3 regions of the Cupriavidus metallidurans CH34 genome follow, and region 3 is predicted to be linked to each of the others. Evidence: predicted binding sites of a transcription regulator. Region 3 holds the regulator's gene; each other region holds the start of a gene.

Region 1 (10,111 bases), 1.9 Mb from region 3:
GGGCGGCTTCCACCCGTCCCGCTGGGGCCATCGCCCGTTCCGCAGCCCGCACCATACGGCCAGCGCGCCTGCCCTGGTCGGCGGGGGCGCCTCGCCACGCCCCGGAGAAATATCGCTGGCGCATCACGGCGTGCTCTTTCTCGACGAACTGCCCGAGTTTGAACGGCGCGTGCTCGAAGTCCTGCGCGAGCCGCTCGAAACCGGCCGCATCACGATCTCGCGTGCCGCCGGGCAGGCCGATTTCCCGGCGCGCTTCCAGTTCGTGGCGGCGATGAATCCCTGCCCTTGCGGCTACCTCGGACACCCCACCCGCATGTGCCGCTGCACGCCGGATCAGGTGCAGCGCTACCAGTCACGCCTGTCGGGCCCGCTGCTCGATCGCGTGGACCTGCAGATCGAAGTGCCCGCCCAGAGCCAGCAGGAAATGTTCGATGGACAGCCAGGCGAGCCGAGCCAGACCGTGCGCGCCCGCGCCGTCGTCGCACGCGAACGTCAATTGACACGACAGGGCACGCCGAACAGCGAACTAGCTGGTCGCGCGATCGAGACACACTGCCCACTCGACAACGAGGCCCGAACGCTGCTGCGCGACGCGATGCAGAAGCTGGGATGGTCGGCGCGCGCGTACTTCCGGGTGCTCAAGGTAGCCAGAACGATCGCGGACCTGGATGGCGCGGAGGTTCTGACAGCCGGCCACGTGGCCGAGGCGATTCAGTACCGGCGCGTGCTGCGAACCGCCTAAGAAAAAATGACGAGGCCCGCAAACGCGGGCCTCGTCATTTTCAGCTTCCACTCAAACCGGTGGCTCCACCGGTGGCGGTGGCGGTTCCTCGATCGGCGGCTGGTCGGCGGGGAAGCCGGGCGGCGTCGGCTCACCCGGTGGAGGCTCCCGATGGGCGCGATACGTGGTTTGCAGGTGGGCGACGGCAGGCATCGGGGTTCTCCATAGATTCCTGATCACTCCCTATTGAAGCAAACCTGTCGACTGCGCGCCACCCGCCCTCGCCATCAACGCTCAGGCGTGATGACGCCGGACAAAGAACAGCGCGGTGCCCACGGCCACCAGCACGCTGCCGAAGAAGCGGTTTTGCCAGCGCACGGCACGCGCGTTGCGGAACAGGCCCTGCATGCGCGACGCCAGTAGCGCATAGCCGTGCATCACGATCAGGTCCACAAAGCACATCGTCGCCGCCAGGATAGCCAGTTGCAGCCCGAGCGCATGCGTCGGGTCGATGAACTGCGGCAGCACGGCCACCATGAAGATGATGCCCTTGGGGTTGGTGACGTTCGTCAGCAGCCCCGTGGCGAAGCGCCGGCGCCGGCTCATGATGGTCACGCGCACCGTCTTGTCCTCGCTGTTCTGCGGGTTCGTCTCAACCTTGGCACGCCACTGCTGGATACCCAGGTAGATCAGATACATCGCGCCAATCGTCTTGACCACCAGGAATGCTTCTTCGGACGCCAGCAGCAGTGCGCCAAGTCCACCGCCTGCGATCAGCAGGATGATCACCAGGCCGGTCTGCAGGCCCAGAATCGTCGTCGACGTCTTCTTCAGGCCGTATGACAGGCCGTGGCTCATCGACAGCACGGCGCCCGAACCGGGCGAGACAGCGATCACCCAGCACGCGGCAAAATAGGCCAGCCAGACTTCCCAACGCATGACGAACTCCTTGATTGACTACCTGAAAGACTTGGAACGGATTTAGAACGGGTGAAAACCGGTGAGGAACTGCTCGACCTGCTCGGCCTGGCGCGCATCCTTCGCCGCATCGCCGGCCTCGAGCACCACTGCCTGATAGACACGCGAGCCGGACGCCACCAGCCGCGCGGTCAGTCGGCGCGGTGATTTGTCCTGGGGCGATATGCCAGCGACGGTCACCTCCACGCCGTCCAGCGCGACGGGGGGCTGCCCCGCCGACATGACCGTGACCGGACGCGAGCGCGCGGGGCTGTCGGGATGCGCACCAAGGTTGCCTACCAGTCCGGCCTGCATCGACGCCAGCGCCTCACGCCGTAGCCCCGCATCGTCGGCGGGAAGGGAAACCACGCCGACGGCGAACAACGTGTTGTCGATCCGGGCTGCCTCCATGCGCATCGGCAACTGGCGCCCGGCGATCGCCACATCGCGCGCGGCGCTGGTCGGCTTGTCCGGATATAGCGCCGCATACTGCCCTTCGTTCGAGACGATGGTGCGCCAGTCATAGCGCGGCGAGCAGCCGGCCAGGGCCAGCAGCACGATGGCAATCAGCAGGGGAACGCGAGGGGCAGGTCGGGGGCTGGGGCGGCGCATGGGGGATGTCGGCGCAATCTGGCGCAAGCCGGTATTATCCGGGAAGCCGCGCACGTTCGCACCAGATGCGCACGAAATCAAATGCGGCGACGTCTTCACCAAGTTCTCACGAATACCCACCGACGCCCCAGCATGACGCCCCGCTCGCCCCTGCTTCGCACCGTTCTGCATGGTCTCGCCGCGCTGTTGCTGCTGGTGGGCCCGGCCGTGTCGATGGCGGCAAGCCATCTGCCGCCCGTCACCGACATCGCCGCCCAATCCGCCGACGCCGCGAAACAGGGCGGGCCGCTGGTCGTGCTGGTCAGCTTGCCCGGCTGCACGTATTGCGAGACCGCCCGCCGCAACTATCTGGCGCCACAGGCAGCCGCCGGCGAGATCACCGCGCGCGAGCTCGACATGACGGCCGACACGCCGCTGCGCGACGCCGACGGCACCATGACCACCGCAAAACAATGGGCACGCGCCCACAACATCACGGTGGCCCCGACCGTCCTGTTCCTGGATCGCAACGGCCGCAACCTGGCCAGCCCGCTGCGCGGCCTGCAGCCGGACTTCTACGGCGCTTACCTCGAACAAGCCGTGGATACGGCACGTGCCAAGCTCACCGAAGGGCTGGCGGCGTCCAAGTAGTCAATCACCAGAAAATGCGGCGGAATGCCGCAGATAGTGCGCATTTGATCCGGCTTGCCACTGCCGGCTAACAGCGGCAGTAGAATAGCCGCTGTCTGTAGATGGCCTCCCCTCGGGACCGTAACCCCATGTCGAATTCCGCCACCCCTGCCACACCTTCGAGCAAGAAGCGCTGGCCGATCGCTGTAGCCGTTGTCATCGTCGCGCTGCTCGGCTTCTTCGGCTACCGCGCCATGACGCCCGCGAATACGGTCCCCGACGCCACCTTCACGCTACTTTCGGGCGAAAAGCTCAGCACTGGCGACCTGAAGGGCAAGGTCTACCTGATCAACTTCTGGGCCACAAGCTGCGCCACGTGCGTCAAGGAAATGCCTCAGATGGTCAGCACCTACAAGCAGTTCAAGGACAAGGGGCTGGACTTCGTGGCGGTGGCGATGAACTACGACCCGCCGATGTACGTGATGAACTACGCCAAGACCCGTGAACTGCCATTCAAGGTGGCGATGGACGCCGACGGCGCGGCGGCCAAGGCCTTCGGCAACGTCCAGCTCACGCCGACGACCTTCGTGGTGGACAAGAACGGCAAGATTCTCAAGCGCTACGTGGGCGAGCCTGAGTGGGACGCCCTGCACAAGCTGCTCGACGGCGCACTGGCCAACGCGGCCTGAACAACGCCAAACCCAACGAAAAGGTGCCCATGCGGCACCTTTTTTATTGCCCGGCTCACATCGTCGGGCATCCGGCTTGCCTGTCAGGGCTGTATGGATATACAGTGAGCGCCAGATTTTTCTCATCGCATCCATCCGACTGCCTGCCCTGACGTGTTACCGGAACTTGCCCCTGAAGCCGCTGCCGAGTCGCCCGACACCGAGGTCACCGACGCCCCCGCCTATCTTTCCCGGCTGAATCCGGAACAGCGCGCGGCGGTGGAGTACGACGGTGACGCGCCGCTGCTGATCATTGCCGGCGCGGGCTCTGGCAAGACCAACACGCTCGCGCATCGGGTGGCGCATCTGGTCGTGAACGGCGCAGATCCGCGCCGCATCCTGCTGCTGACGTTCTCGCGCCGCGCCGCCTCCGAAATGGGCCGCCGTGTCGAGCGCATCGTCGACCAGGCACTCGGCATCCAGACCGGCGCGGGGCGCGCCGCGCTGCAGTGGTCAGGCACGTTCCACGCCATCGGCGCCCGCCTGCTGCGCGAGTACGCCGAAACGCTCGGGCTTGCTCCGACCTTCACCATCAGCGACCGCGGCGATGCGGCCGACCTGATGCACGTGGTACGCCATGACCTCGGACTATCCGAGCAGACCTCACGCTTTCCGCGCAAGGAAACCTGCCTCGCGATCTATTCACGCGTGGTCAACACGCAGTTGCCGCTCGAGGTTGTGCTGAAGACGCAGTTCCCGCGCTACGCGATGTGGGCGGACGCGCTCAAGGGCCTGTTCGCCGCCTACGTGGAAGCCAAGCAGAAGCAGCAGGTGCTCGACTACGACGACCTGCTGCTCTACTGGGCGCAGGCGATGACCGAGCCCGCACTGGCGCAGGACATGGGCGCGCGCTTCGACCACGTGCTGGTCGACGAGTACCAGGACACCAACGCGTTGCAGGCGTCGATCCTGCTGGCGCTCAAGCCGCAAGGGCGCGGCCTGACCGTGGTGGGCGATGACGCGCAGTCGATCTACGCATTCCGCGGCGCCACCGTGCGCAATATCCTCGATTTCCCGACACAGTTCTCGCCGCCGGCCGAGCAGGTCACGCTGTCGCAGAACTATCGCTCGACGCAGCCGATCCTCGGCGCCGCCAATGCCGTGATTGGCCTTGCGGCCGAACGCTTCACCAAGGATCTCTGGTCCCTGCGCGAATCGGCGGAGAAGCCCGGCGTGGTGGTGGTCAACGACGAGGCCGAGCAGGCGCGCTTCGTCGTCGAGCAGGTACTGGCGCGGCGCGAGGCTGGCTTGTCGCTGACGCAGCAGGCGGTGCTGTTCCGCGCGGCCGACCACAGCGCCCAGGTCGAGATCGAGTTGGCCCGGCGCAATATCCCGTTCGTGAAGTTCGGCGGACTGAAGTTTCTGGAGTCGACGCACGTCAAGGACGTGATGGCCGTGGTGCGCTGGCTGGAAAATCCACGCGACCGCATGGCCGGATTCCGCACGCTGCAGTTGCTGCCCGGCATCGGCCCGAAAACGGCCGCGCGCGTGCTCGAAGGACTGGAAGCCGCCACCGAACCGTTGATCGCGCTCGAAGCCTTCGAGCCGCCCCCCGCCGCCGCGCCCGCCTGGGATGAACTGGTGACGCTGGCGCGTGCGCTGATGGCGCCGACCTCGCCCTGGCCATCTGAATTCGAACAGGTGATCGCCTGGTACATGCCGCACCTCGAACGGATGCACGACGATGCCGCCGCGCGGCAGGCGGACCTGCAGCAGATCGAGCGCATCGCGGCCACCTATGCGTCGCGGGAACGCTTCCTCACCGAACTCACGCTCGACCCGCCCAGCGCGTCGAGCGACGAATCCGGCGTGCCCTCGCGCGACGAGGACTACCTGATTCTGTCGACGATCCATTCGGCCAAGGGGCAGGAGTGGAAGGCCGTGTACGTGCTCAATGCGGTCGATGGCTGCATGCCATCCGATCTTGCCACCGGCACCACCGAGGAAATCGAGGAAGAGCGCCGCCTGCTGTACGTGGCGATGACGCGCGCGCGCGACCACCTCGACATCGTCGTGCCACAACGCTTCTACGTGCACAACCAGGTCGGCTTTGGCGATCGCCACGTCTACGCATCGCGCACGCGCTTCCTGCCGAACCGCGTGATGCCGAATTTCTACAGCCGCTCGTGGCCGCCCGCGCCGATGCCGGGGGAAGGCCAGCAGGCGAAGGCCTCGCTACCGCAGGTAGACCTCGCCAGCCGAATGCGCGGCATGTGGAAGTAGGAAACCGCTAGTTACCGAAAGTTACCGCCAGAGTTCGTCAGGCCAGTTCGATGCCCGCGCCACGCACGACCTCAACCAGCGCGCCCTGACGGAGCAGCGCCGCCATAGCCTCGATGTCGTCGGTCATATAGCGATCGATCGACAGGAACGGCACGCGCTCCCGCACGAACGCGAACACGGCGCGGCCTGCCGGCGCCAGTTGCTCGACCGCGCCCGCGAGTTCGGCGGCCTGACATGACGCCAGCAACTCCAGCGCGAGGATGTACTGGTTATTGTCGAGAATGCGGCGGGCATTGCGGGCAGCGATCAGCCCCATGCTGACCACATCCTGGTTGTCGCCGTTCGACGGCACACTCTGGATGCTCGCCGGGCTGCAGATCGTGCGGTTCTCGGCAATCAACGCCGTGGCCGGATACTGTGCCCCGGCAAACCCGCACGACAACCCCTCGTTCGCCGCCGCCAGGAACGCCGGCAGATTGTTGTTCAGATGCGGGCTCAGCAGGCGGTTCAGGCGGCGCTCCGACACCACGCCCAGTTGCGTGGCGGCGATGGCCAGGAAGTCCATTGCGAATGCCACCTGCTGGCCGTGGAAGTTGCCGCCGTGGAACAGCTCGCCGTCTTCGAAGAACAGCGGATTGTCATTCGATGAATTCAGTTCGCGCTCGACCACGGTGGCGCAATGGTCGAGCGTATCGCGCACCGCGCCAAGCACCTGCGGAATGCAGCGCAGCGTGTAGGCCTTCTGGATGAACACGCCAGTGCCGGTGTTCTTGGCCTCGCCCGCGCGTGTCTTCATCTCGGCGGACAGTTCGCCATGTCCGGAGAGCCGTGCCGAATCGGCCAGCAGCGCGCGCATGTTCGCCGCCGAGCGGATCTGTCCCGGATGCGGTTTGGCGATGTCGTGCCCATGGGCCATGAAGGCATCGGCCGAGGCGGATAGTCCTTCGAGCGCCAGCGCCGCGATGATCTCGGCCTGCTGGACCTGCGCGCGCAGCGTCTCCAGCAACAGGCACGACACCCCGGTCATGGCCGATGTCCCGTTGATCAGCGCCAGCCCTTCCTTGTACGCCAGCGCGAGCGGCGTGATGCCACGCTCGCGCAGGACTTCGGCCGTGGGTGCCGTACCGCCATCCTCGGTCAGCACCTTGCCTTCGCCGATCAGCGTGATGGCGACGTGCGACAGAGGCGCGAGATCACCGCTGGCCCCGAGCGAACCCACCTGCGGCACGGCTGGCGTGATGCCGGCTTCCAGATACTTCAGCAGTTGTTCGATAACGGCCGGCCGCACCGCCGAGTATCCGCGTGCCAACGCATTGGCACGCGCGACCATCATCGCGCGGACCTCGTCGCGCGAAAACAGCGGACCCACACCCGCGCAATGGCTGCGCAACAGGTTCTCCTGCAGCGCACGGCCATGTTCGATGTCGACCCAGTTGTGTACCAGTTCGCCAAAGCCCGTGGAGACGCCGTAGATCGGCACATTGGCCGCAGCCACCTGCTCGAAGCGGGCGCGGGCATCGGCAACCTTGCCGAGGACGGGCTCCGGGACGATGGCGGCGCGCTGGCCGCGTGCGATGGCGGCGACGGTGTCGGGGGTCAGGTGGTGGCCGTCGATGTCGGCCGGATGGGCGTGGGGCATGGGTCGGGGCGGTAGCAATGGAGGCGCTTGCCCTCTGCCCTGCCGTTATTCCGCTCGCGGGATATCGCGGGACAGGAAGCCGGGGAAGAGAGCCGGGCCAGAGTGTACCGACCCCCGCCTGCCCCGAGTACGGCCGTTACAGTCCGTAGCGTTTGATCTTGTCGTAAAGCGTCGCCTTGCCCACTTGCAGCAGGTCCGCTGCCTGGCTGACCGCACCGCCCGTGCGGGCCAGCGTATCGGCGATCACGGCGCGCTCGTAGCGCTCCATCCGCTCGCGCAGCGGCGTCGATTCGTCAACGGGATCCGCCTTGCCGCCGGCGTGCCCGCCTTCCGGCACGCCCAGCACCAGTCGATCTGCCGCGTTGCGCAGTTCCCGCACATTGCCGGGCCAGGGCCGTTGCATCAGTTGCTGGCGCTGCATCTCGGACAGAATCGGCGCCGGCCGCTGATAGCGCACGGCGGCAACGAGCATGAAGTGCTCGAACAGCGGCACGATGTCCTCGCGCCGCTCGCGCAGCGGCGGTAGCGGAATCGTCACCACGTTGAGCCGGTACAGCAGATCCTGCCGGAACGTACCTTGCGCCACCAGTGCTTCCATGTCGCCCTTCGAAGCCGCGATGATGCGCACGTCGATGGGTATCGACGTATTCGAGCCGAGCCGCTCCAGCGTGCCCTCCTGCAGCACGCGCAGCAGCTTCACCTGCAAGGCCAGCGGCATGCTCTCGATCTCGTCGAGGAACAGGGTGCCACCCGACGCATGTTCGAGCTTGCCCACGCGCCGCTTGCCCGCGCCGGTAAATGCGCCGGCCTCGTGGCCGAACATCTCGCTCTCGAAAATCGACTCTGGCACGGCACCACAGTTCAGCGCGATGAAGGGTTGGTCACGCCGCGTGGAGAGCGCGTGCAGGCTCCGCGCCACGAGTTCCTTGCCCGTACCGGTCTCGCCGTTGATCATCACCGGCACATCGGTAGCCGCCACATTGGCGATCAGGTCGCGCACCTGCGCGATCGCCGGCGACCGGCCGATGATCCGCGTGCCGGCAGCCGGGCCAGCCAGCTCGCGGCGCAGCGCGTGGTTCTCCAGCTCGAGCGCGCGGCGCTCGAGCGCACGGCGCACCGTTTCGGTCAGACGATCCGCGCCGAACGGCTTCTCGATGAAGTCATAGGCGCCCTCGCGCATCGCCTGCACCGCCATCGTGATATCGCCGTGCCCCGTGACCAGGATCACCGGCACGCCCGGCGCGGCATTGCGGCAGTGCTGCAGCAGATCCAGCCCGCTCGCGCCGGACAGGCGCACATCGGTAACCAGCACCCCGGGAAAATCCGCGCCAAGATGCGGCATCGCCGCTTCGGCCGAAGGCAGCGCCAGCACCGAGAAGCCAGCCAGTTCCAGGCTCTGCGCCGTCGCCTGACGCACCAGTGGTTCGTCCTCGACGAACAGCACACGCAATCCGTCCTGCATCGCAATCATGTCTTTACCTGTCATCCTTGACGCCGTTCATGCGCCTCACGCCGTGGCCGTCTGGCGCGAGCGTCGCAGTGTCACGACGAATTCCGCGCCGCCGCCCTCGACATTGCCGGCCGTCAGTTGCCCGCCGAACTCGCGCACGATCGACGACGAAATCGCCAGCCCCAGGCCGAGCCCCTGACCGATCTCCTTGGTCGTGAAGAACGGCTCGAACAGCCGTGGCAGCGCGTCCGGCGCGATGCCGGGTCCATTGTCGCGCACGACCAGCGTCACGGTCTCGTCTGTCGCGCTGACGGCGATATCGACGCGGCCATCCTCGGCGCCGGCCGCTGCAATGGCATCGAGCGCATTGCCGACGAGATTCAGCAGCACCTGCTCGAGCTTGAGTTCGTCGGCCCATACGGCCAGGTCCGCAGCGTCGCCATCGAGCCCCCGCACCCGTAGCATCACCCGACCCAGCCGTGGCGCGATCAGTTGCAGCACATGGTCGATGGCGGCGCGCACGCGCACGGCATTGCGGCGCTGACGCGCCTTGCCCGCGAACAGCTTGAGCTGGCCCGTGATCTTGCCCATCCGCTCGGTCAGATCAGCGATGGCGGAGAGATTGCCGGTGGCTGCATCGAGCTGGCCGCGCTCCAGCAACACGCGCGTGTTGTCCGAGAACGTGCGCAGGGCCGCCAGCGGCTGGTTCAGTTCATGGGTGATGCCGGCTGCCATCTGCCCCAGCGCCGCCAGCTTGCTGGCCTGCACCAGTTCATCCTGCGTCGCGCGCAGTTCGCCTTCGGTCCGCGCGCGCTCGGTCACTTCGGCTTCGAGTTGCTCGTTGATCGCCATCAGGTCGGCCGTACGGGCCTCCACGCGCCGTTCCAGTTGATCGTAGGCCGCTTCCAGCAGCCGGCGGCTGTATTGCATGTCACGCGCGCGCTGGCGGCGCTGGCGCAGGTTCACCAGCAGCAGGCAGATGCACGCATAGGCCAGCGCCGCGCCAATCGTCGCGGTGCGCGCACTGGCCAGCACCGGGTCCAGTTGCGCCATCACCTGCATGTTCCAGCCGGCGGGCCCGACGGCGCGATTGATTTCCAGGTAGCGGTCCGCGCCATCGCTGGACAGACCGAAGTGCGCGCCTTGACCGTCATCGCCATCTCGTGCCGTGG
Region 2 (10,111 bases), 1.7 Mb from region 3:
GGTAATAGTCGATCCCGCTGAAGCGTTTGATCAGGGCAGGAGCCCTGTCCGGTGGCAACGCGGGATATGTCACGTAAAAGCCGTTGCTCGAGATGAACGTCACCGTGCCATCGGGACGGTCGCTGCGCTGGCTGACACCCAGCACATGGCTGAGCTGACGCGCGGCCAGCAGATCCGCCCGCAGGTCCTCGTCGCGGCGTTCGAAACCTTGCAGTCCTTTCAGGATCTGGGGCGACACCCCCACGATCGGCGCGTCGCCAAGTGGTACCTGCAATTCCCAGACAGGTTCATTGCGTGCCGCATAGGCACGTTCGATATCGCCGTCAGTGGACGCTTTCGTACCCTGCTGGAGTTCGAGAAGCTGCTGCGCGTAATCGCGCACGAACGATAACTTGAACCGTTCCGCATTGATAACCGCTTCCGCGCCAAGTGCGCGCAGCACCAGATCGTGTTGATGCAGGATCAGGACGCGCTCGCGCAGCAGGTAAAGGTCGCGCATCGCCACGACAAGCATCAGCAGCATCGCCAGGCCAAATCCCACCACCACCACGCGCTGCGGATATATCAGTGCCGCGCGCGGCAGCCAGCGCGGCCGCGGAAGCAGTTTGTGCCATGCCATTGGACGTCTCCGGCAAGCCCGCATCTTGCGGGTACTGCGACGACGGATTCAGGAATGATGGTACCGATATGCTGGCACAGTGTAGAGCACACGACGACGTCTGGTGCACGGGAGACGAACGTCTTGCGCCTGATTCAACCGCTGTCAGGTGCTTGCAGGCTCGGTTCGGAAATAGAGCAGGGCGATGGCCGGCAAGGCGAAGCCGATCCAGCTCGCCAGCGGCCAGCCGGCACGCGCATAGGCCCATGCGCCAACCGACGAGCCGATCGCACCGCCAACGAAGAAGATGGCCATGTAGAGCCCATTCAGGCGGCTGCGATGTTCCGCGGACAAAGAGAAGATCGCGCGCTGCCCGATCACCAGGTTGGCCGACACGGCAAAGTCGAGCACGACGGCCGCGACGGTCAAGGCCGCCAGTGACATGAGCGAACCTTCGACGCCGATGCGGCTCAGCAGGAAGGAGCCTGCGCCCAGCGCCAGTGCGATGGCAGTCATCTGGCGGCTGTGGCCACGATCGGCATAGCGGCCGGCCATCGGCGCGGCAATCGCGCCGGCCACGCCCACGAGCGCGAACACGGCGATGCCGGTCTGGGACATATGGAAAGCGGGCCCGGCCAGGTACAGCGGCGTGGTGGTCCAGAACAGGCTGAATACGCCGAACATGCTCGCCTGATACATCGCGCGCCGCCGCAGCACCGGCTGCGTGCGCAACAGGTGCCCCATCGAACCAAGCATCTCGACATAGTTCACGCCGGGCGCCGGCTGGCGCTGCGGCAGCTTGCGCGACAGCACCACGCCAAGCAGCACCATGGCCACGGCCGACGCGGCGAAGATCGTATGCCAGCCGAACAGGTCCGCCACCAGGCTCGATACCGGGCGCGCCAGCATGATGCCCATCAGCAGGCCGCTGGTCACGTTGCCGACGGCCCGGCCGCGCGCATGTTCGGGCGCGAGGTGTGCCGCGAACGGCACCAGTACCTGCACAGCCACCGAGCACAGGCCTATCGCGCAGCCAGCGATCAGGAAGACGCTCGCGTGCGTAGCCAGCGCTGCCGCGACCAATGCCACCGCACAGCCGGCGATCAGCGCCAGTACAAGCTTGCGGTTCTCGACGATATCGCCCAAGGGCACCAGCAGCAGCAGGCCCACGCAATAGCCGATCTGGATCAGCGTGACGATCAGGCCGGCGATCTCGGGAGAAAGCTCGAGCGCCCGCGCGATCGGACCAACCAGTGGCTGGGCGTAGTAGAGGTTGGCGACGATCATGCCGCACGCGGTGGCCAGGAGGGGAGTGATCCAGGCGGCAGGGGCGTCGGCGCGTTGGGCGGTGGCGGATGTCATGGCCGCCGATTCTACCGGGACATAGATAGGCCCGTATGACACAGGGGATTCAAGCCCGCTTCAACGGAAAACCGGGGAATCCGGCTCGGCATCGAAGCGCAATTCCTCCTGGACCGGCGCGGGGTCATCGCCCTGATCGGCGGCCGGGATCAGCGCGCTGACGCGTACGCCGAGCAGCCGGATGCGTCGTTCCAGCGGGATACGCTTGAGGCACTCGGTGGCGCCATGCCGGATCGTCGCGCCGTCCGCGGTGTGGGCGGTCAGCGTCAGGTCGCGCGTAACGGTGTGGAAGTCGTCGAAACGCAGCTTGATGCCGACGGTGCGCCCCACGTAGCCCTTGCGCCGCAGATCTTCGGCCACGCGCATGCAAAGCCGGGTGAATTGCTCGGACAGTACCGGACGATCGCCGCGCGGATGCAGATCACGCTCGAACGTGGTTTCGCGGCTCATCGACTTGGGTTCGGAGCTGACCACGACCTGCCGCTCGTCGCGCCCATTCGCCACTTCGGCCAGCCAGCTTGCGTAATTGCGGCCGAAATGGGCCTGCAGCAGCGCGATGTCGGCCTCCGCCAGTTGCCCCACGGTCTCGATGCCGATAGCCGCCAGCTTCTCCGCCGCCTTGGGGCCGATGCCATTGACCTTGCGGGCTGCCAGCGGCCAGATTCGTGTCGGGATATCGGCCGGCGTCAGGATCGTCAGGCCGTCTGGCTTGTCGAGTTCGGAACCGATCTTGGCCAACAGCTTGTTTGGCGCCACGCAGATCGAACAGGTCAGCCCGGTGGCGGCGTTCACGGCGGCCTTGATACGGGCCGCCACATCGCGTGCCTCACCATCAATATCAGTCAGATCGATATATATCTCGTCGATTCCCCGGTCTTCTATTTGTTCGGTGAATGATCTGACTGCAGCCTTGAACAACCCGGAGTAACGCCGGTAGGCGTCGAAGTCCGTCGGCAACAGGATCGCGTCGGGTGCCAGCTTGGCGGCCTTCATCATCCCCATGGCGGAAAACACGCCAAGCGCGCGGGCCTCGTAGGTGGACGTGGTCACGACGCCGCGTCCGGCGTAATCGCGCAGACGCGCATAACGGCGCGTGCCGTCGGGCAGGTCCTCGGGCACGGCGTTGCGACCGCCCCCGATCACGACGGCCTGGCCGCGCAGATCCGGGTAGCGCAACAGTTCGACGGACGCATAGAAGGCATCCATGTCGAGATGGGCGATGCGCCGTGCGGATGAGGACATGGACGAAGGGGAAAATCGTGTACTGTATAAACGTACAGTATAGTGCCGCGCCCGGATTTTGCGGAGGGCCTGTCAGCTGGCTCTCCCGCAAATTATTTACTTAATAGATTGATCTTTATGTGCTTTCGCTGACTTCATTCTTAACGCTAATAATTTTCCGCTGCAGCAGTTTGCTGACAAGCAGGCCTTCAGCAGCGTAGATAGCCAGAGATACCCAGATCAGCGCATAGCCAATCTGCTTTTGCGGCGGAAACGGCTCGTGGTACAGCCAGATGCCGAGCGCCAGTTGCAGTGTCGGGCCGGCGTACTGCAGCAGCCCGAGCAGCGACAGCGGAATGCGCCGTGCGCCTGCCGCGAAGAACAGCAGCGGCACGGCGGTAATCGGACCCGCCATCACCAGCAGCACCTGCGTACCCGGTGCTGCGGCGCGCGTGGTGTCCTGACCCGTCAGAAACAGAAAGGCGAGCGCGGCGGCGGCAAACGGAAACAGCAGTAGTGTTTCCAGTGACAACCCTTCCAGCGCCCCCAGGGCACCGGTCTTGCGCAACAGTCCATAGCCGCCGAACGATGCCGCCAAACCGAGCGCGATCCACGGCAACTGCCCAGCCGTCACCGTGAGCCAGATCACCCCGGCCGCGGCAATCGCGATCGATAGCCATTGCACGGGGCGCAGCCGCTCGTGCAGCAGCAACACGCCAAGCAGCACGCTGAACAGGGGATTGATGAAGTAGCCCAGGCTGGCGTCGACCACCCGATCGGCGGAAACGGCCCAGATATAAAGGAACCAGTTGCAGCAGAGCAGGGCCGCGCTGGCTCCGAAATTGAGCACCAGGCGTGGGTTGGCCGCCACCTCGCGAAGCCAGCCGAAATGCCGGCGCCACAGCAGGATCGCCCCGAGAAACACGAGCGACCACACCATGCGATGCAGCAGGATTTCCAGCGGCGCAACGCCGTGCAGGGATTTGATGTAGAGGGGCAGCAGGCCCCAGATGATGTACGCGAGCAGCGCGTAGAAGATGCCGAGTTGCATGGGGAAATGTCCCGGGTAGATGTCCGGTTGTGGGCGGATTCTACCGGGGCGGGAGAAAGCGCGTGTGAGCGCCTTTCGGGCGTGGCAAGCGGATAAAGTGCCGGCCCTCTCCACTCGCCCCTCTCCGCGCGGGAGAGGGGCGTTTGTGGCTTACAGCTTGCGGGCGAAGCTGAACTGCGAGAATGCCTGCTCGGCCACGTTGAACCACGCGGCTTCGTTGTTACGGAACACGCGCCAGTCGTCGAAGATCTTCTTGAACGACGGGTTCTTGGCGCTTTCGTCCGCGTAGGCTTCCTGGGTGGCCTTGAAGCAGGCTTCCATGATTTCCTTCGAGAACGGACGCAGCTTCACGCCGTTTTCCAGCAGACGGGCCAGCGCCTGCGGGTTCACGGTGTCGTACTTCGCCATCATGTTCGTGTGGGCCTCGATGGTGGCCGTTTCCAGCGCGCGCTTGTACAGCGCGGGCAGCTTCTCGAACTCGGGTGCCGACGCATAGAACGAGAGCTGAGCGCTGCCTTCCCACCATCCCGGGTAGTAGTAGTACGGCGCCACCTTGTAGAAGCCGAGCTTCTCGTCGTCGTACGGGCCCACCCATTCGGCTGCGTCGATCGTGCCCTTTTCCAGCGCCGGGTAGATATCGCCACCGGCGATCTGCTGCGGCACCACGCCCAGGCGCGACAGCACCACGCCAGCAAACCCGGCGATGCGGTACTTCAAACCCTGCAGATCCGCCACGCTCTTGATTTCCTTGCGGAACCAGCCACCCATCTGCGCATTGGTGTTGCCGCCGAGGAAGTTGACGACGTTGTATTCCTTAAAGAACTCGCGCATCAGTTTCATGCCGTTACCCTGCAGCATCCAGGCGTTCTGCTGGCGCGCGGTCAGGCCGAACGGAATCGTCGTGTCGAAGCACAGCGTCGGGTTCTTGCCGAAGTAGTAATAGCCGGCGGTATGGCCGATCTGCACGGTCTGGTTCTGCACGGCGTCCAGCACCTGCAGGCCCGGCACGATTTCACCTGCGGCAAATACCTTGATATTGAACTTGCCGTCCGTCAGTTCCTTCACACGTTGCGCCAGCAGTTCGCCACCGCCATAGATAGTGTCCAGCGACTTCGGAAAGCTCGACGCCATCCGCCATTCCACTGCCGGGTTGCTGCCGATGACAGCAGGGGCGGCTGGGGCGCTGGCCGATGCTGCCGGCGCGGCGGGCTTTTCTTCCTTGCCGCAAGCGGCGAGCGCTCCGGTGGCGGCCACGGCGGACGCTTTCAACAGGAAGGAACGACGTTCCATGGACATCTCCTCGTTATTGATATGTATGTATGCAGAACTGTCGGGAATCCGGATGTGTTGTCGGAAAGACAGGCCGGTCGATTATAGCGGTGGCGTTTTGGGCACGGAGCCCCATCAGAATGGGGGTTTTCGCTAGGAATTCGCACTTCTGCAACGGATAACCGGCATGTTCGGAAACGGTGCGCAGGGCATGGCCGGACCGGCCCGCGGCCTTTCGCAATGTGGGAAGTCGAGCATTTCGGCGGATTTTGTAACCCGCCTTGTAGTCCAACAGTTCACCTGATAAAACCTGAGCCCTTGTTCCGGTGTTCGTGCCAAGCCGGTTTCGCCGTTGTCATGCTGCTATCTGCTTTGCGCCCCCATCGTCTGCTTGCCCGTCGTCGCCTCACGTTTGCCGTACTGGCCGCGTGGGGACTGGGTGCGTGCGCGCATACCGGCAGTTCCGTCGCCCCGCCACCGTTCATCGCGGAGAGCACGGTGTCGCCCAAGGCCTCGGTGATGGCGTCCCTGGAGCCTGCGGCGGCAGTTCCTGAACCAGTTGCCGCACCAGCAGTCTCGGCCGATCCGCTTGGCGACCTGATTCTGTCGTCTGCGCCGACGGATGCAGCTGCCAAGCCCGCCGAGGCGGCCAGTCCGCCCGAGGCCTCGCCGCCCGTTAACGCGACAACTTCCCCGGAAGCAGCAACGCCCCCGGATAGCTCGAAGCCCGTCGAAGCGACAAATGCCGTCGATCCGGATTTCGTCGGCCCGCCCGACTCGCTGGCGCCGCCGCCGCCACCACCTCCGCCACTCGTCCTGTTCCCGCGCCGCCTGGGAGAGTTCCCCGCGCAGGCCGCTGCGCCGCAAGGCGAAGGGACCGGCGACCCCGCATCCGCGCCAACCCCTTCCGACGTGCCGCCGGTCCTGCGCTCGCAATTGCCGGCAGACAATCTGGCCGGGGATTCCGTTTGGCAACTCGGCTATAGCGGCCGTGCGGCCGTAGAGGACCGGTCAGGCCTGCAACACGCCTGCGCCGGCGGTGGCACGCCTTCGGCCGGCTTTGGCAGGGGGCTTGCCTGCACCAGCTCGGGCGAGGTCAAGATTCGCGAGTCTCTGATGGATATGGGAGGCGGCACGCAGGTCCAGCTCGTCGCGCAGGCCAAGGGCACCGATACGACATCGGTCAACGGCAATGCCGCGGCGGTGGACCCTTACGCGCTGGTGCAGAACTTCTATACCTCCGTCAGCGGCCTCTCGGGAACACCCATGCTGCAGGAAGCCAGCGTCTGGGCTGGCCGCCGCGACAGCAATCCATTCCTGATGTCGTCGGGCCTGCTGCCGCCGAGTTCGCCATCGATGCGTTTCGGCGTCGACAACGCCAAAGTGGGCGATTTCGGGCTGAGTTATCAATACACTGCACGTAACGAACTAAATGGCGCCAAGCTGCCCAGCTATCACACAGTCCGATCGGCGCCGATCGGCACCAATGACAAGGGTTCGGTCCAGGTAGGCTTCACCCGCGTGGAAGCCATGCAGGAAATCGAGAACTCGGGCGGCGCATGGTGGGCATCGGCCATGCACGAGCAGAAGGGCGTGCTCTATGGCACCAACCGGCTTGGCCTGCAGTATGGACAGGGATCGCGCGTGGCCATGACCGGCTATTCGGGCATGGGCAACGATCTGTCACGCGTTCGGGTATCGGATTCGGTGGAATGGAAGAGCCGGACAGGCCTGGCGGGTTCGGTGGAGTCCAGCCTGCAGCTCGATCATTCGGGCATCGGCACGCTGCAATGGGCCGCCACGCGCGTCCGACCGGCGTTCGTTGCCAACGACCAGTTCCGGCTGACGTTCGAGGTCGCGCACGACCAGATCTCGTCTGGGTTTGGCGTTGGCGGTCAGCGCACGGCGTTCACCGTGGCGCCGACACTGACGCTCGGCAAATCGGCCGGCAACGCCAACCTGCGTGCGTTCTATACCTACAGCCGTGCCAATGATGTGGATGGCATCACCTTCGCCTCGCCAGCCGATGCCTGGGCATCCCAGACATCCGGCTCGATCTTCGGCGTTCAGCTCAATCGGCGCTGGTAAGCTCCGTGCGGCCTTGCCAGCGTTGGGCTGGCGGGCTTGAGGCCGCTGCCATGGGGGCAGGGCAGAGCCACTGGAACAGCAACGCAGCATTCGCGGAACCAAATATCTGCGCCAGAATAAACATCGAAGCATCAATCGCACGAATACCTGTGAAGGTGTCGGTCAGCGCGCAGGCGATTGTCAGCGCCGGATTGGCGAATGACGTGGACGATGTGAACCAGTATCCCGCCGTGATATAGCCCGCCACGACAAATGGCACGAGTCCCGGCCGATGGCGGCTGGTGGCCAGACCCAGACCGATCAGCCCGAACGTCGCCAGGAATTCGCTCCACCACATGGGCGGACCGGTGCGCGCCTGCGTGGCCGCGGCCAGCAGCGGCAGACCGAACATGGCGTGCGCGGCCATCACGCCGAACACCGCGCCGGACAACTGCGCCAGCACATAACCAAGCGCTTCGCGCGGCGACAGATTGCCCTGGATCAGGTTCGACAGAGTGACCACCGGATTGAAATGACCGCCTGACACGGGGCCAAGCGACACCAGCAGCGCTACGAGCCCGGCACCAGTGGCCAGGGCGTTGCAGAGCAGGGCGAGCGCGGTATCTCCAGCGGCAAGCCGCTCGGCACGAATGCCGGACCCCACTACGATCGCAATCAGCAAGGCCGTACCCAGTCCTTCGGCAACGAGCCGGCGGGCGGTCGTCGGGGTACGCATCGTGGGGGTGGTGTCTGGCATGGCGCGGGCTGAATCGTGGGGGAACTGCGACCGCGCAGTGTTCCGCGCGGGAGCAAACCCCGTCAATGCCGCGCCGGGATGTAGTGAACGAACTGCCGGTATCGAATGGCAGGCCTGAATGGCAGGCCTCAAACTATTCCCACAAGAAATGAGATCACGTAATCAGCAGCAAAACACATCCATCACATTTATAAATAAAAGCCATACGGGCTAATAGATCGCAAGCATTAGCCGTATAACTATTTCCAGAACGAATGATCGATAATTAAATTCATCGGCACCCATCCATCTGAGTTATTGAAGATCACTACTGCAGGTTGTTGCGCATCAGGAGCAGCCACGGCATGTGCGAGTTCGTGAAGCCGTCGAGCTGGCCAGCATCGTTCATGTCGATCACGTCCATCGACACCGACTGCTGGACGTTGCCGCCAATCGCCTTGACCACGCGCGCGGCGGGATCCACTTCGACCACGATGTCGCAATGCATCGGCGTGGTGCCGAAACCGATCTCGGCCACGTTGGAGATGTACTTGTCGCGCCCGCGGGCGGCGCAAACGACGTCGCCTGGTCTCGGTACTGCCGGCATCGGCTCGATATGGAAGGCAGGGCGGGGCAGGATGCCATCGCGTGCGTCCACCACATACATCGAATGTGACTGGCCGGTCAGGAACTGGTCATTGTCGAGTCCCGCCTTGCGCATCACCCACGAAATGAACACGGCCGACCACGCCCAGGCGCCCTGGGTGATCTGACGGCAATCCGGCGCCTCACCGACGATGCCCCAGTACCCCTGTGCCATCCGGCAGCCCCGGGGCGTGGCTTCCATACCGGTGCCATCGGGAAAGCGCACGCAGTCCGCTTCCCGGCCGTTCTCGTCATTTTCGGTATCCGCAGACGCCTGGCTGCTGACGTCACCGCCGTCCGATGCCTTTTCAGGTCCGGCAGTCATCGGAGCGGGCAGCGGACTCTGTGTGACGCAGGCGCTATCGTCGCGCCCGATATGCACGACCTGCTGCCCCCATTTGCGCCATTCCTGCATGGCGATATCGACAATGCGCTCGCGCGGCGTAGCGCCAGGCGGCGTGGTCACCTGTTGATAGTCGGGGAACGGCACGGCCTGCGGGCGAGCCGTTCTCGGGGGCGTCGTGGTACAGCCGCAAAGCACGGCAAGGGCAATTGCCGCCGTCAGTCTCTGCGCCAGCGCCTGTGGAGAAGACTGTGGAGCCTTATGTGGAAAGCGCTGTGAATAACGCTGTGGAAATCTGCGCGGCAGCAAGCGGGGCAGCATGTCGGGTCCATGCGTCGCGACATCCCGCAATGCCTTGATCAGACAAGGCTGGATGGCATTATTCAGGGATTATCGGCCATCACGAAAGTGGCGATGCCGACTGTGAGATTCTACCCGCGGCGTCGCAGGAAATCCTTTGTGGATAACGTCCCCCGCCTGGCGCGCACCTGCGCCAGTTCTGGCGTCTGGCGGCGGCACGGCGGGGTCATGCGATACGGGCTGGAGACGCCCGCAGGCATTACTGGTTGACTGCGTCCTTGAACTTCTGACCGGCCTTGAACTTCACGGTCTTTGCAGCTTCCACCTTGATCTCTTCACCGGTACGCGGGTTACGCGCCATGCGCTCACCACGTTCGCCCTTGCTGAAGGTGCCGAAGCCGATCAGGCTCAGGGTCTCACCCTTGGCCACGGCGTCCATGATGGCGCCCAGGGTCACGTTAAGGGCTTGCTCGGCCTTCGCCTTGGTCAGACCGTCCACGCCTGCTGCAATTGCGTCGA
Region 3 (10,111 bases):
AACGCTGTTCTCGCGAACTGCCCGCGTAACGCGGCGCAGGCGCGTTATCGCTGCAACGCTGGTGGGCATGGCCGTGACGATTGGGGCCGCACTGTGCCCCGCATTTGCGGCCGACGAGATGGTGATTCGCACCATGGGCCCCGTCAGCTACGTCTGTGGCGGCATTGCCGCGGATGAACGCGCGAAACTGGCGGCTCAGGAAAAGAACTTCAACATGAGTATCCTGTTCACCCAGGGTGATGGCGAATACCTGTCCGACGTTGACGTAAAGATGACATTGGAAGGCCAGCCCGTGGCCAATTTCAAGGCCGGCGGCCCTCGCTGCCTCATACGTGCGCCCGAAGGCAGCTACAATATCGAGGCCAGTTACAAGGGTCAGACAAAGTCCATCAAGATCACCACCGGCACGCGTAACGCGCAAATGCGCTGGTAGGCAATCGTGGGAATGGACGCATGACCCGGCAACCGAATCAGAAGAAGGATGCCGCAGCGCCCGTTTCACTCACCCTCTCGCCGGCTTTCACTATCCGCACTGTGCGCAGCGGCACTACTGCTCGCCGCCTGCGCCGGCGGGCCGCCCGCACGTCAGGGCGCGTCGCTGCCCCGCACACCGGGCAAGCCAATCGTCGATCCCAGCGCCGGACTCGAGGAAGTCTCGATCCAGGCAATGTCCCTCGTCGGCACACCATACCGCTACGGCGGAAACACGCCTGACTCCGGATTCGATTGCAGCGGCCTGGTCCGTTACGTGGTCCAGCGCGCCGCCAGCGTCAACCTGCCACGCACCACCGAGCAAATGGGACAGCGTGGCACGGCACTCGATCGGCGCGATGTCGCATCGGGCGATCTTGTCTTTTTCAACACCACGGGACGCGCCAACTCCCATGTCGGCATCTATGTCGGACAGAATCGCTTTGTCCACGCCCCAGCCACCGGTGGCACCGTCCGGCTGGAAGACATGACCAAGTCGTACTGGGCGTCGCGCTACAACGGCGCGCGGCGCGTCGTGGCCGCCGGCAGCCTCGATATGACCCCGGTTCCCAGCCCAGTTCCGTCAGCCCCAATCACCCCACCCGCCCCGGACGACGACGATCCGATCGCCGCATTCGCGAACCGGTAAACGAACAAGCCAGGCACGAAGCCTGGCTTGTCATTGGGATTCCGCTCGCGCTTGCCAGCGTTACAGAATCTGCTTACCGATCCACCAGGCAATGGCGGACATAAATGCCGAGGCCGGAATCGTCAGGACCCAGGCCCACACGATGTTGCCCGCCACGCCCCAGCGCACGGCCGACATCTTCTGAGCCGAGCCAACGCCGACGATCGCACCGGTGATCGTATGTGTGGTCGACACCGGCACACCCAGCGCGGAAGCAATGAACAGCGTGATCGCACCGCCTGTCTCCGCACAGAAGCCACCCACGGGCTTCAGCTTGGTGATCTTCTGACCCATCGTGCGCACAATCCGCCAACCGCCGAACAGCGTGCCCATGCCGATGGCCAGGTAGCAGCTCACAATCACCCACATCGGCGGCGCGGCACCACCCACTGCGACATGACCGCTGGCAATCAACAGCATCCAGATAATGCCGATGGTCTTCTGCGCGTCATTACCGCCATGACCCAGGCTGTAGAGCGACGCCGACACCAGTTGCAGGCGACGGAACCAGCGATCCACGCGCGACGGCGGCGTGCGGAAGAACGTCCAGCCGACGATCACCATCATGATCGAACCCAGGATGAAGCCGAGCAGCGGCGAGATCAGGATAAACGCGACGGTCTTGAGCAGGCCGTTGCCGACCAGGGCGCCCGTGCCTGCCTTGGCCACCGCGGCACCCACCAGCCCGCCGATCAGCGCGTGCGAGGACGACGAAGGGATGCCATACAGCCAGGTAATCACGTTCCAGGCAATCGCCCCAACCAAGGCACCGAAAATCACGTAATGATCGACGATGTTGACGTCGATGGTTCCGGTACCGACAGTGGCTGCCACCTTGAGGTGGAAAATAAAGATGGCGATCACGTTGCACATGGCCGCCATGGCCACGGCATGGTGCGGCTTGAGCACGCCCGTGGAAACCACCGTGGCGATCGAGTTGGCCGCGTCGTGGAAGCCGTTCATGAAGTCGAACAGCAGCGCAAGCGCGACCAACAGGCCGATCACCCACAAGCTCATTTGAACAGTATGCATGCGAGTACGCGCCTCAGGCGTTTTCCAGGACGATGCCTTCGATGATGTTGGCCACGTCCTCGCACTTGTCGGTAATGGACTCGAGCTGTTCGTAGATCGCCTTCAGCTTGATCAGACGCTTGACGTCGGTTTCCTCGCGGAACAGCTTCGACATCGCCGAGCGCATCACACGATCGGCCTCGGATTCGAGCTGGTCGATCTGCTGCGTGGTCTTCAGGATCGCACTGGCGTTGCCCATGTCTTCGAGCAGCGCAACGGCAATCTTCACCTGATCGCAGCACTGCACGCAGATCGCCGCCAGACGACGGGCCTCGTCGGTCAGGCTCGTCACGTCGTACAGCGAAATCGTCTCGGCAACATCCTCCATCAGGTCCAGGATGTCATCCATGGTCGTGATGAGCTTGTGAATCTCGTCGCGGTCCAGCGGGGTGATGAACGTCTTGTGCAGCAGGTCGATCGTGTCATGCGTGACGCGGTCCGCCTTCTTTTCGGTGGCCTGCACGCGCCGGGCATGGGCTTCGGCGTTGGGCAGATCGTTGACCAGCGCCTCCAGCTCATGGGCTGCAGTCACCGCGCAATCGGCGTGCTGGTTGAAATATTCGAAGAACTTGCCCTCGGTGGGCATGAATCGACCGAACATGAAATGTCCTTGTGGCGCGCCTCAGGGCCGCGCTTGGTTGTTTTGCAAATGGGATGCAGGGCAAATTGCATGACAGCCGCGCGAGGGCGGCTGTCATCAAAGCGCAATATTTTACAGGTATGCGTCGCCCTGCGGGGTAATCACGGCGAATCAGGTGTCGTTGTCGAAGAACGCCGGACCACCGCTAAAATTGTCAAATTTCGTGAATTGACCTAGGAACGTGAGCCTAACGGTACCGATTGGACCGTTACGCTGCTTGCCGATGATGATCTCGGCCGTGCCCTTGTCTTGCGAATCCGGGTTGTAAACTTCGTCGCGATAGATGAACAGAATCACGTCGGCATCCTGTTCGATAGCGCCCGACTCTCGCAAGTCGGACATCACGGGGCGCTTGTTCGGGCGCTGTTCCAGACTGCGGTTCAGCTGCGACAAGGCAATGACCGGGCAGTTGAGCTCCTTGGCCAACCCCTTCAGCGAACGCGAGATTTCCGAGATCTCGGTGGCACGGTTCTCGCCGCTACCCGAACCCGACATCAGTTGGAGGTAATCGATGATGATCAGGCCAAGCTGCCCACATTGCCGCGCCAGACGGCGGGAACGGGCACGCAACTCCATGGGATTCAACGCCGGCGTCTCATCGATGAACAACTGCGCGTCGTTCATGCGCTGAATCGAGTGCGTCAAGCGCGGCCAGTCCTCGTCGAGCAGTCGACCGGTACGCAGGCGATGCTGATCGAGGCGCCCCACCGAACCCAGCATACGCATGGCCAGCTGGACGCCCGCCATTTCCATCGAGAAGACCGCTACAGGCAGCCCCTGCTCGACAGCCACGTGTTCGCCAATGTTCAGTGAGAATGCCGTCTTACCCATCGAGGGGCGCCCTGCCACGATGATGAGATCCCCCGCCTGCATACCACTGGTCATGCGGTCGAGGTCGATGAAACCGGTGGGTACGCCGGTCACATCGGTGGTGGAGTCACGGTGGTAAAGCTCGTCGATCCGCTCGACCACCTGCGTCAGCAGCGGCTGGATTTCCTGGAAGCCCTTCTGGCCACGCGCGCCCTCTTCGGCAATGGCGAATACTTTCGACTCGGCTTCGTCGAGCAGCTCGCGCACCTCACGCCCCTTGGGCGCGAAGGCCGCCGACGCAATGTCATCGGCGACGGTCACGAGCTTGCGCAGCACCGCACGTTCGCGCACGATTTCCGCGTAACGACGGATATTGGCCGCACTCGGCGTGTTTTGGGCCAGCGAGTTCAGGTAGGCCAGCCCTCCGACCTCCTCGGCCTTGCCAGCTCCCTGGAGCATCTCGAAGACAGTGATCACGTCGGCCGGCTTGGTCGCCGAAATCAGACGGGCAATGCTCTGAAAGATCAGCCGATGGTCGAAACGATAGAAATCCGCCTCAGAAATGAAGTCGGCAATCCGGTCCCAGGCGGCGTTATCCAGCAGCAACCCGCCAAGTACCGATTGCTCGGCCTCGATGGAATGCGGTGGAACCTTGAGACTGTCTAGTTGGGGATCTGCGGCGGGCGCGTTCATGGGGGGCAATTATAGCGGCGCTGAAGGCCGCGCAAACAAAAAAGGCAGGAGCGCGGCTCCTGCCTTTCTGTGCATCGCGTACGCCAAACCGAACTGGCGCACTGCTTCGCGGGGTACGGCTTAGACGTGCTCGCCCAGAACGGCCACGGTCACATCTACCACCACGTCGGTGTGCAGAGCAACGCTGACCGGGTGGTCGCCAACAACCTTCAGCGGGCCGGACGGCATGCGAACCTGAGCCTTCTCCAGCTTGAAGCCTTGGCCAGCCAGGGCTTCAGCGATGTCAGCGTTGGTCACCGAACCGAACAGACGGCCGTCCACACCCGACTTCTGGGTGATCTGGACGGTCAGGCCATTCAGCTTCTCGCCTTCGGCTTGAGCGGCAGCCAGCTTTTCGGCGGCAACCTTTTCCAGCTCGGCGCGCTTCACCTCGAATTCGGCGATGGCGCTTTGCGTCGCGCGGCGTGCGCGCTTGGTCGGGATCAGGAAGTTACGAGCGTAACCGTCCTTCACGCGAACGATGTCACCCAGGCTACCCAGGTTGATGACTTTTTCCAGCAGAATGACTTGCATCGTGTATTTCTCCTTGCGGTCCTGGGACTATCAGTTCTTGTGCAGGTCGGTGTACGGCATCAGCGCCAGGAAGCGAGCGCGCTTGATGGCCGTATCCAGCTGACGCTGATAGTGAGCCTTGGTACCGGTCAGGCGAGCCGGCGTGATCTTGCCGTTGTCGCCGATGAAGTCCTTCAGCGTGTCCAGATCCTTGTAGTCGATCTGTTCGACGCCTGCCACGGTGAAGCGGCAGAAGCGCTTGCGCTTGAACAGCGGGTTCTGTTGCTGAAAGCGCTTCTTGTTCTTGTTGTCACGTTTGACGAATGCCATGATTCAATCCTTTTCGAATGCTTTACATCGAGTGATGTGAAAGACCAGTGTCCTGCTGTTGCGGTGCTTGCGGGCCAGAAAGCCTTCGCAATCGAGCAGCGTATCGAGCGGAAACCGCTCAAGCTGCTGGCCAACGGCGCCAATGCCCATGGCCACGATTGCGAACTCCACCTGCCGGGGCGTTTCCGCCTCCAGTGTCTCGCCGGCATGCTGCAGAATGCAGTTGACGACGGGCACTCCAGCCGGCGTATAGCGCAGCGCCTCTCGCTCGACGAGCGTGGCGGTCAGCCGAAGCTGGTTCACCGCAACAATGCAGTCCGCTCTCAGGCGGGCTGGCCTTCCGTGGTCGTTTGCGCGGCCTTGCGGGCTTCTTCGCGCTGCACTTCCTTCATCATCGGCGAAGGAGCAGTCTCGGCCTTCTTGGTCTGAACGATCAGGTGACGCAGCACAGCGTCGTTGAACTTGAACGCGTGTTCGAGTTCAGCCAGCGTGTCCTTGCCGCATTCGATGTTCAGGCAAACGTAGTGAGCCTTGGCCAGCTTCTGGATCATGTAGGCCATTTGACGACGGCCCCAGTCTTCCACGCGGTGAATCTGGCCGTTTTGCGACGTGACGAGCTGCTTGTAACGCTCGATCATCGCCGGCACTTGTTCGCTCTGGTCCGGATGGACGATAAATACGATTTCGTAATGACGCATTGACGCTCCTTTTGGGATGAGCCACCCGGGCGTCACGTCCGGTGCGGCAAGGTTGAGTAGCCCGCGAGTATAGCCCGGAAAGGGGCCTTCCCGCAAGGATTCGGCACCCGGCCTGTCTCAGTACCGCTCGAAGAGCGCCTGAAGCCGGGCCGCATCGCGCCCCAGCGAAGGGTCGCCGGCCAACGCCAGCAGCAGCAGCACGCGCGCTTTGTAGGGATTGAGGTCGCCCGCCGAGACAAATACGCCACCTGCCGGTCGCGGCGGTGCGGGGATTGCCACATGACCAGCACCGGTACGCGAGCTTCGAGCCACCGCAACGCCACATGCCGCAGCATCGACCAGCGCGGCCGTCAGCGTTTCGTGCACGGAACCGTTGCCGGCCGCGGCCACGACAAACCCGAGCACGCCGGCGGCCACCATCGCATCGATACCCACCCTCCCCGGCTGCGCGTAGCTGGCGACGATCTCCACCAACGGCCATGCAGCGGGCACCGGCAAGCGCGGCGCCTGATCAGGACCCGGGGTGCGCGAGAAATGGACATAGGTGTCCTGCACAAAACCCAGCGGACCGGCAACTGGCGAATGGAAAGCATCGACAGCCGACGTATGCGCCTTGACGACATCACGCGCGGCATGAATCTGCTGATTCAGCACCACGAGCGCACCTTTGCCAACTGCCACCGGGCTTGCCGCCACGCGCACCGCATCGAGCAGGTTCAGCGGCCCGTCAGCGGAAAGCGACGTCGATGGGCGCATGGCCGCCGTCATCACGACAGGCAACGGGCAAGCCTGTGTCAGATGCAGGAACATCGCCGTCTCTTCCAGCGTGTCAGTGCCATGTGTGATCACGATCCCGGCGACATCGTCCTGCGCGGACCAATACCCGATTCGCGCGGCAAGCATCCGCCAGAGATCGAACATCATGTCCTTGCTGTCCACCTGCGCCACCTGCTCCGCCTCGACTCGCGCCACATCGGCCAGCGCGGGCACTGCCTGTACAAGTTGCGATACGGGCACTGTCGCAGCCTGATAGTGCGCGCTACTGGCAGGATTTGCGGACGAACCGGCGATGGTGCCACCAGTCGCGAGCACAACGATACGAGGCAGGAGTACGGACATGGACGGGGTTGACGGAGCTTGTAGGCGGGCCGATTGTAACTGCGCGAACGCCTGGCCGAACCCGTGACAAACCCGTGGGCCTCACCCCACAGAACTACTCGTGTTGAGCCGGCTGCGCAAAATGTGCTTGCACTTCACCCGATACTGTATAAAATCACAGCATACTGTTTAAACATACAGTGCTTCGGCACAAGACCTGCGACCCATGGCGACCCTGACACCCCGGCAGCAGCAGATTTTCGACCTGATCCGCGACACGATCCGCAACACGGGCTTTCCGCCCACTCGTGCCGAGATCGCCGCCGAATTCGGCTTCTCCTCCCCCAATTCGGCCGAGGAACACCTGCGGGCTCTGGCGCGCAAGGGTGTGATCGAGTTGACACCGGGAGCGTCGCGAGGCATTCGCCTGAAGGTGACGCGCAGCGACTCTGAACGACCCGATCAGTTTTCGTTACCGATGCCGGGCGTGCTGCAATTGACATTGCCATTAGTCGGTCGCGTCGCAGCTGGCAGCCCGATCCTGGCTGCCGAGCATATCGACCGGCAGTATCAAGTCGATGCCTCTGTCTTTGACGAGCGCCCCGACTATCTACTCCGCGTTCGCGGCCTGAGCATGCGCGACGCGGGCATTCTGGATGGCGACCTGCTTGCCGTGAAGAAAGCCAGCGAAGCCGCGAACGGCAAGGTTGTCGTCGCCCGCCTGGGCGATGACGTCACCGTCAAACGCTTGAAGAAACGCGGCGACACGATCGAGTTGATCGCCGAAAACCCTGACTTCCAGAACATCGTCCTGCATGCAGGACGTGACGAGTTCTCCCTGGAGGGTATCGCAGTTGGCCTGATCAGATCTTCAGGCTTCTGACTCTCCGGACCCAGGCAGCTGGCCACCTGCCCCGGTCACCCGCTTTTGCTTTGCCAACGCCGCCCCGTCCTTTACGGACGACGGGTGCGGACTTCTGCTGAACGCAAATTACGAGGTGTTGCCATGCTGCAATCCGAATCCGTCGCATCCCGCCGTCCGGTCAAGCCGGTCCCCTTCCGCCAGATCAAGGGCGTTCGCGTCTACCAGGGCACCCATCGCCGCACCATGGTCGGCAATATGGCCGCCATCTGCCGAATGCTCGAGCTTGCGGAACCGTCCTCGAAAACTCTTGACTGAGGCAGCCCGTTCTCTGCTGTCACCATGCACTGCAGCGTATTGCATGTACCGGCGATGATGGACCCGGGACCCGACGCTAATCGGGACCCGACCATCATCAATCTGACTCGACATCAATCGGCCAGCGGCGCACCGAACCAATCGGAGGCGAGGTCTGCCTCAAAGGCAGCCAGCCAGGTCGCAGCCCCACCGGCGCCTCCTTTGTATTTCTGTAACTGGCCGCCGACCACGCGTTCGACAGTCACCATATCCGCAGCGCTCTCCCCCGGATTGAGCACGTTCGCAACCGCGAATTCGAAATCGTCTGGGACGAATCCGTGCCTGGCGCAAATGGACTCCAAAGCCTCCCGCACATCGGGAGAGAGTTCGTGAAATCTGAGCGTCATGCTCTCCTCCGTAGCATCTGCAATTCCTGATCTTTACAGATTACTTGCCCGATTTCGCGACGTCGCGCATTTTCCTGGCCATTCGTAGTTCTTTGGGCCAATGAAAATTTCTCGCTCTCCGGCTAGGGTAACAACCGAGAACGTCGATCGTGGCGGAAAGCGCCAACCCGGCATGGTTTTGCCCCATTCGATCCGACGATGACGAAAGGTTGAAGCCTTTCGTCCCTCCCACACCCCTATACCGCTCAGCACCTTCAGGAGATGCACGATGGCCAAGCACGATACGTCAAGGCTCGCCAGCCTGTCGCCTTTCGAACTCAAGGACGAACTCATCAAGTTGGCAGGAAGCGTATCGAATCGCCTGATGCTAAATGCCGGCCGAGGTAATCCGAATTTTCTGGCAACCATCCCGCGACATGGCTTCTGGCAGCTCGGCCAGTTCGCCATGATCGAATCGGAAAGGTCATTTTCGTATTTGCCAGAAGGTGTCGGCGGTTTTCCGCGACGCGCAGGTATCGAGGAGCGGTTCGACCTTTATGCCCGCGTGCACAAGGACGTTCCTGGCGTCAAATTCCTGACCGGCGCCGTATCGTATGTGCGCGACCAGCTTGGTCTGGATGGCGGTGATTTCCTGTACGAAATGTGCGAAGGGATCCTGGCCTGTAACTATCCTGTTCCCGACCGGATGCTCCGACTGAGCGAGAAGATCGTCAAGCAGTACATCCGCAAGGAAATGATTGGCGCGCATCCGTTCCTGGGCGATTTCGACCTGTACGCAGTAGAAGGCGGAACCGCCGCGATGACGTACCTCTTCAATTCGCTGAAGGTCAATCATCTGCTCAATCCCGGTGACACGATCGCACTGGGAATGCCGATCTTCACGCCGTATATCGAAATTCCGGAACTGGCCGAATACCACCTGACAGAAGTTTCGATCGATGCCGATCCCGCAGGTGGATGGCAGTACCCGAAGAAGGAACTCGACAAGCTGCGAGATCCCAAGGTTAAGGCGTTTTTCCTGGTGAACCCCAGCAATCCGCCTTCCGTAAAAATGAGCGATGAAAGCCTGAAATACATCGCCAGCATCGTTGAAGAACGCCCAGATCTGATTCTCCTGACGGACGATGTGTACGGTACCTTCGCCGACAATTTCGTCTCGCTGTTTGCGATGTGCCCCAAGAACACGCTCCTGGTGTACTCGTACTCCAAGTACTTCGGCGCCACCGGCTGGCGCCTCGGCGTTATTGCCACGCACAAGTCGAATCTTTTCGACGAGCAACTGGCGAACCTCCCCAAGAATATTCAGAAGGATCTGAACAAGCGCTATTCCTCCATTACCACCGAACCAGAGAAGCTGCCCTTTATCGACCGAGTGGTTGCCGACAGCCGCACGGTGGCACTGAACCATACCGCCGGTCTTTCTACGCCGCAGCAGGTGCAGATGGTGCTGTTCTCCCTGTTCTCGCTGATGGATTCCGCCGACCACTACAAGCA

What was found. Region 3 encodes LexA, which represses DNA repair genes until DNA is damaged. Its sites were predicted from a motif close to ACTGTATNNNNATACAGT; they were not measured.
Region 1: the regulator LexA is predicted to act here: its motif matches at 3,677-3,694, upstream of RMET_RS01180 (ATP-dependent helicase).
Region 2: the regulator LexA is predicted to act here: its motif matches at 3,224-3,241, upstream of dinB (DNA polymerase IV).

What each region holds. Positions count from the first base shown of each region.
Region 1 is NC_007973.1:243,851-253,961, reverse strand. It holds gene RMET_RS01205 (YifB family Mg chelatase-like AAA ATPase) at 1-742, shown strand, start outside; gene RMET_RS33475 (hypothetical protein) at 794-934, opposite strand; gene RMET_RS01200 (LysE family transporter) at 1,016-1,660, opposite strand; gene RMET_RS01195 (hypothetical protein) at 1,703-2,290, opposite strand; gene RMET_RS01190 (SoxW family protein) at 2,423-2,920, shown strand; gene RMET_RS01185 (TlpA disulfide reductase family protein) at 3,049-3,588, shown strand; gene RMET_RS01180 (ATP-dependent helicase) at 3,742-5,850, shown strand; gene cmdF (tyrosine 2,3-aminomutase) at 5,888-7,489, opposite strand; gene RMET_RS01170 (sigma-54-dependent transcriptional regulator) at 7,626-8,951, opposite strand; gene RMET_RS01165 (sensor histidine kinase) at 8,997-10,111, opposite strand, start outside.
Region 2 is NC_007973.1:3,836,452-3,846,562, reverse strand. It holds gene RMET_RS17815 (cellulose biosynthesis regulator YedQ) at 1-619, opposite strand, end outside; gene RMET_RS17810 (MFS transporter) at 764-1,960, opposite strand; gene dinB (DNA polymerase IV) at 2,021-3,202, opposite strand; gene rarD (EamA family transporter RarD) at 3,318-4,232, opposite strand; gene RMET_RS17795 (TRAP transporter substrate-binding protein) at 4,383-5,522, opposite strand; gene RMET_RS17790 (carbohydrate porin) at 5,859-7,589, shown strand; gene RMET_RS17785 (aquaporin) at 7,573-8,325, opposite strand; gene RMET_RS17780 (DUF2272 domain-containing protein) at 8,633-9,613, opposite strand; gene RMET_RS17775 (HU family DNA-binding protein) at 9,852-10,111, opposite strand, start outside.
Region 3 is NC_007973.1:2,147,981-2,158,091, forward strand. It holds gene RMET_RS09880 (hypothetical protein) at 1-433, shown strand, start outside; gene RMET_RS09885 (C40 family peptidase) at 482-1,120, shown strand; gene RMET_RS09890 (inorganic phosphate transporter) at 1,181-2,191, opposite strand; gene RMET_RS09895 (DUF47 domain-containing protein) at 2,205-2,831, opposite strand; gene RMET_RS09900 (replicative DNA helicase) at 2,982-4,373, opposite strand; gene rplI (50S ribosomal protein L9) at 4,494-4,946, opposite strand; gene rpsR (30S ribosomal protein S18) at 4,977-5,255, opposite strand; gene priB (primosomal replication protein N) at 5,259-5,558, opposite strand; gene rpsF (30S ribosomal protein S6) at 5,579-5,953, opposite strand; gene RMET_RS09925 (asparaginase) at 6,071-7,072, opposite strand; gene lexA (transcriptional repressor LexA) at 7,278-7,934, shown strand; gene RMET_RS33945 (hypothetical protein) at 8,058-8,231, shown strand; gene RMET_RS09935 (hypothetical protein) at 8,345-8,617, opposite strand; gene RMET_RS09940 (bifunctional aspartate transaminase/aspartate 4-decarboxylase) at 8,886-10,111, shown strand, end outside.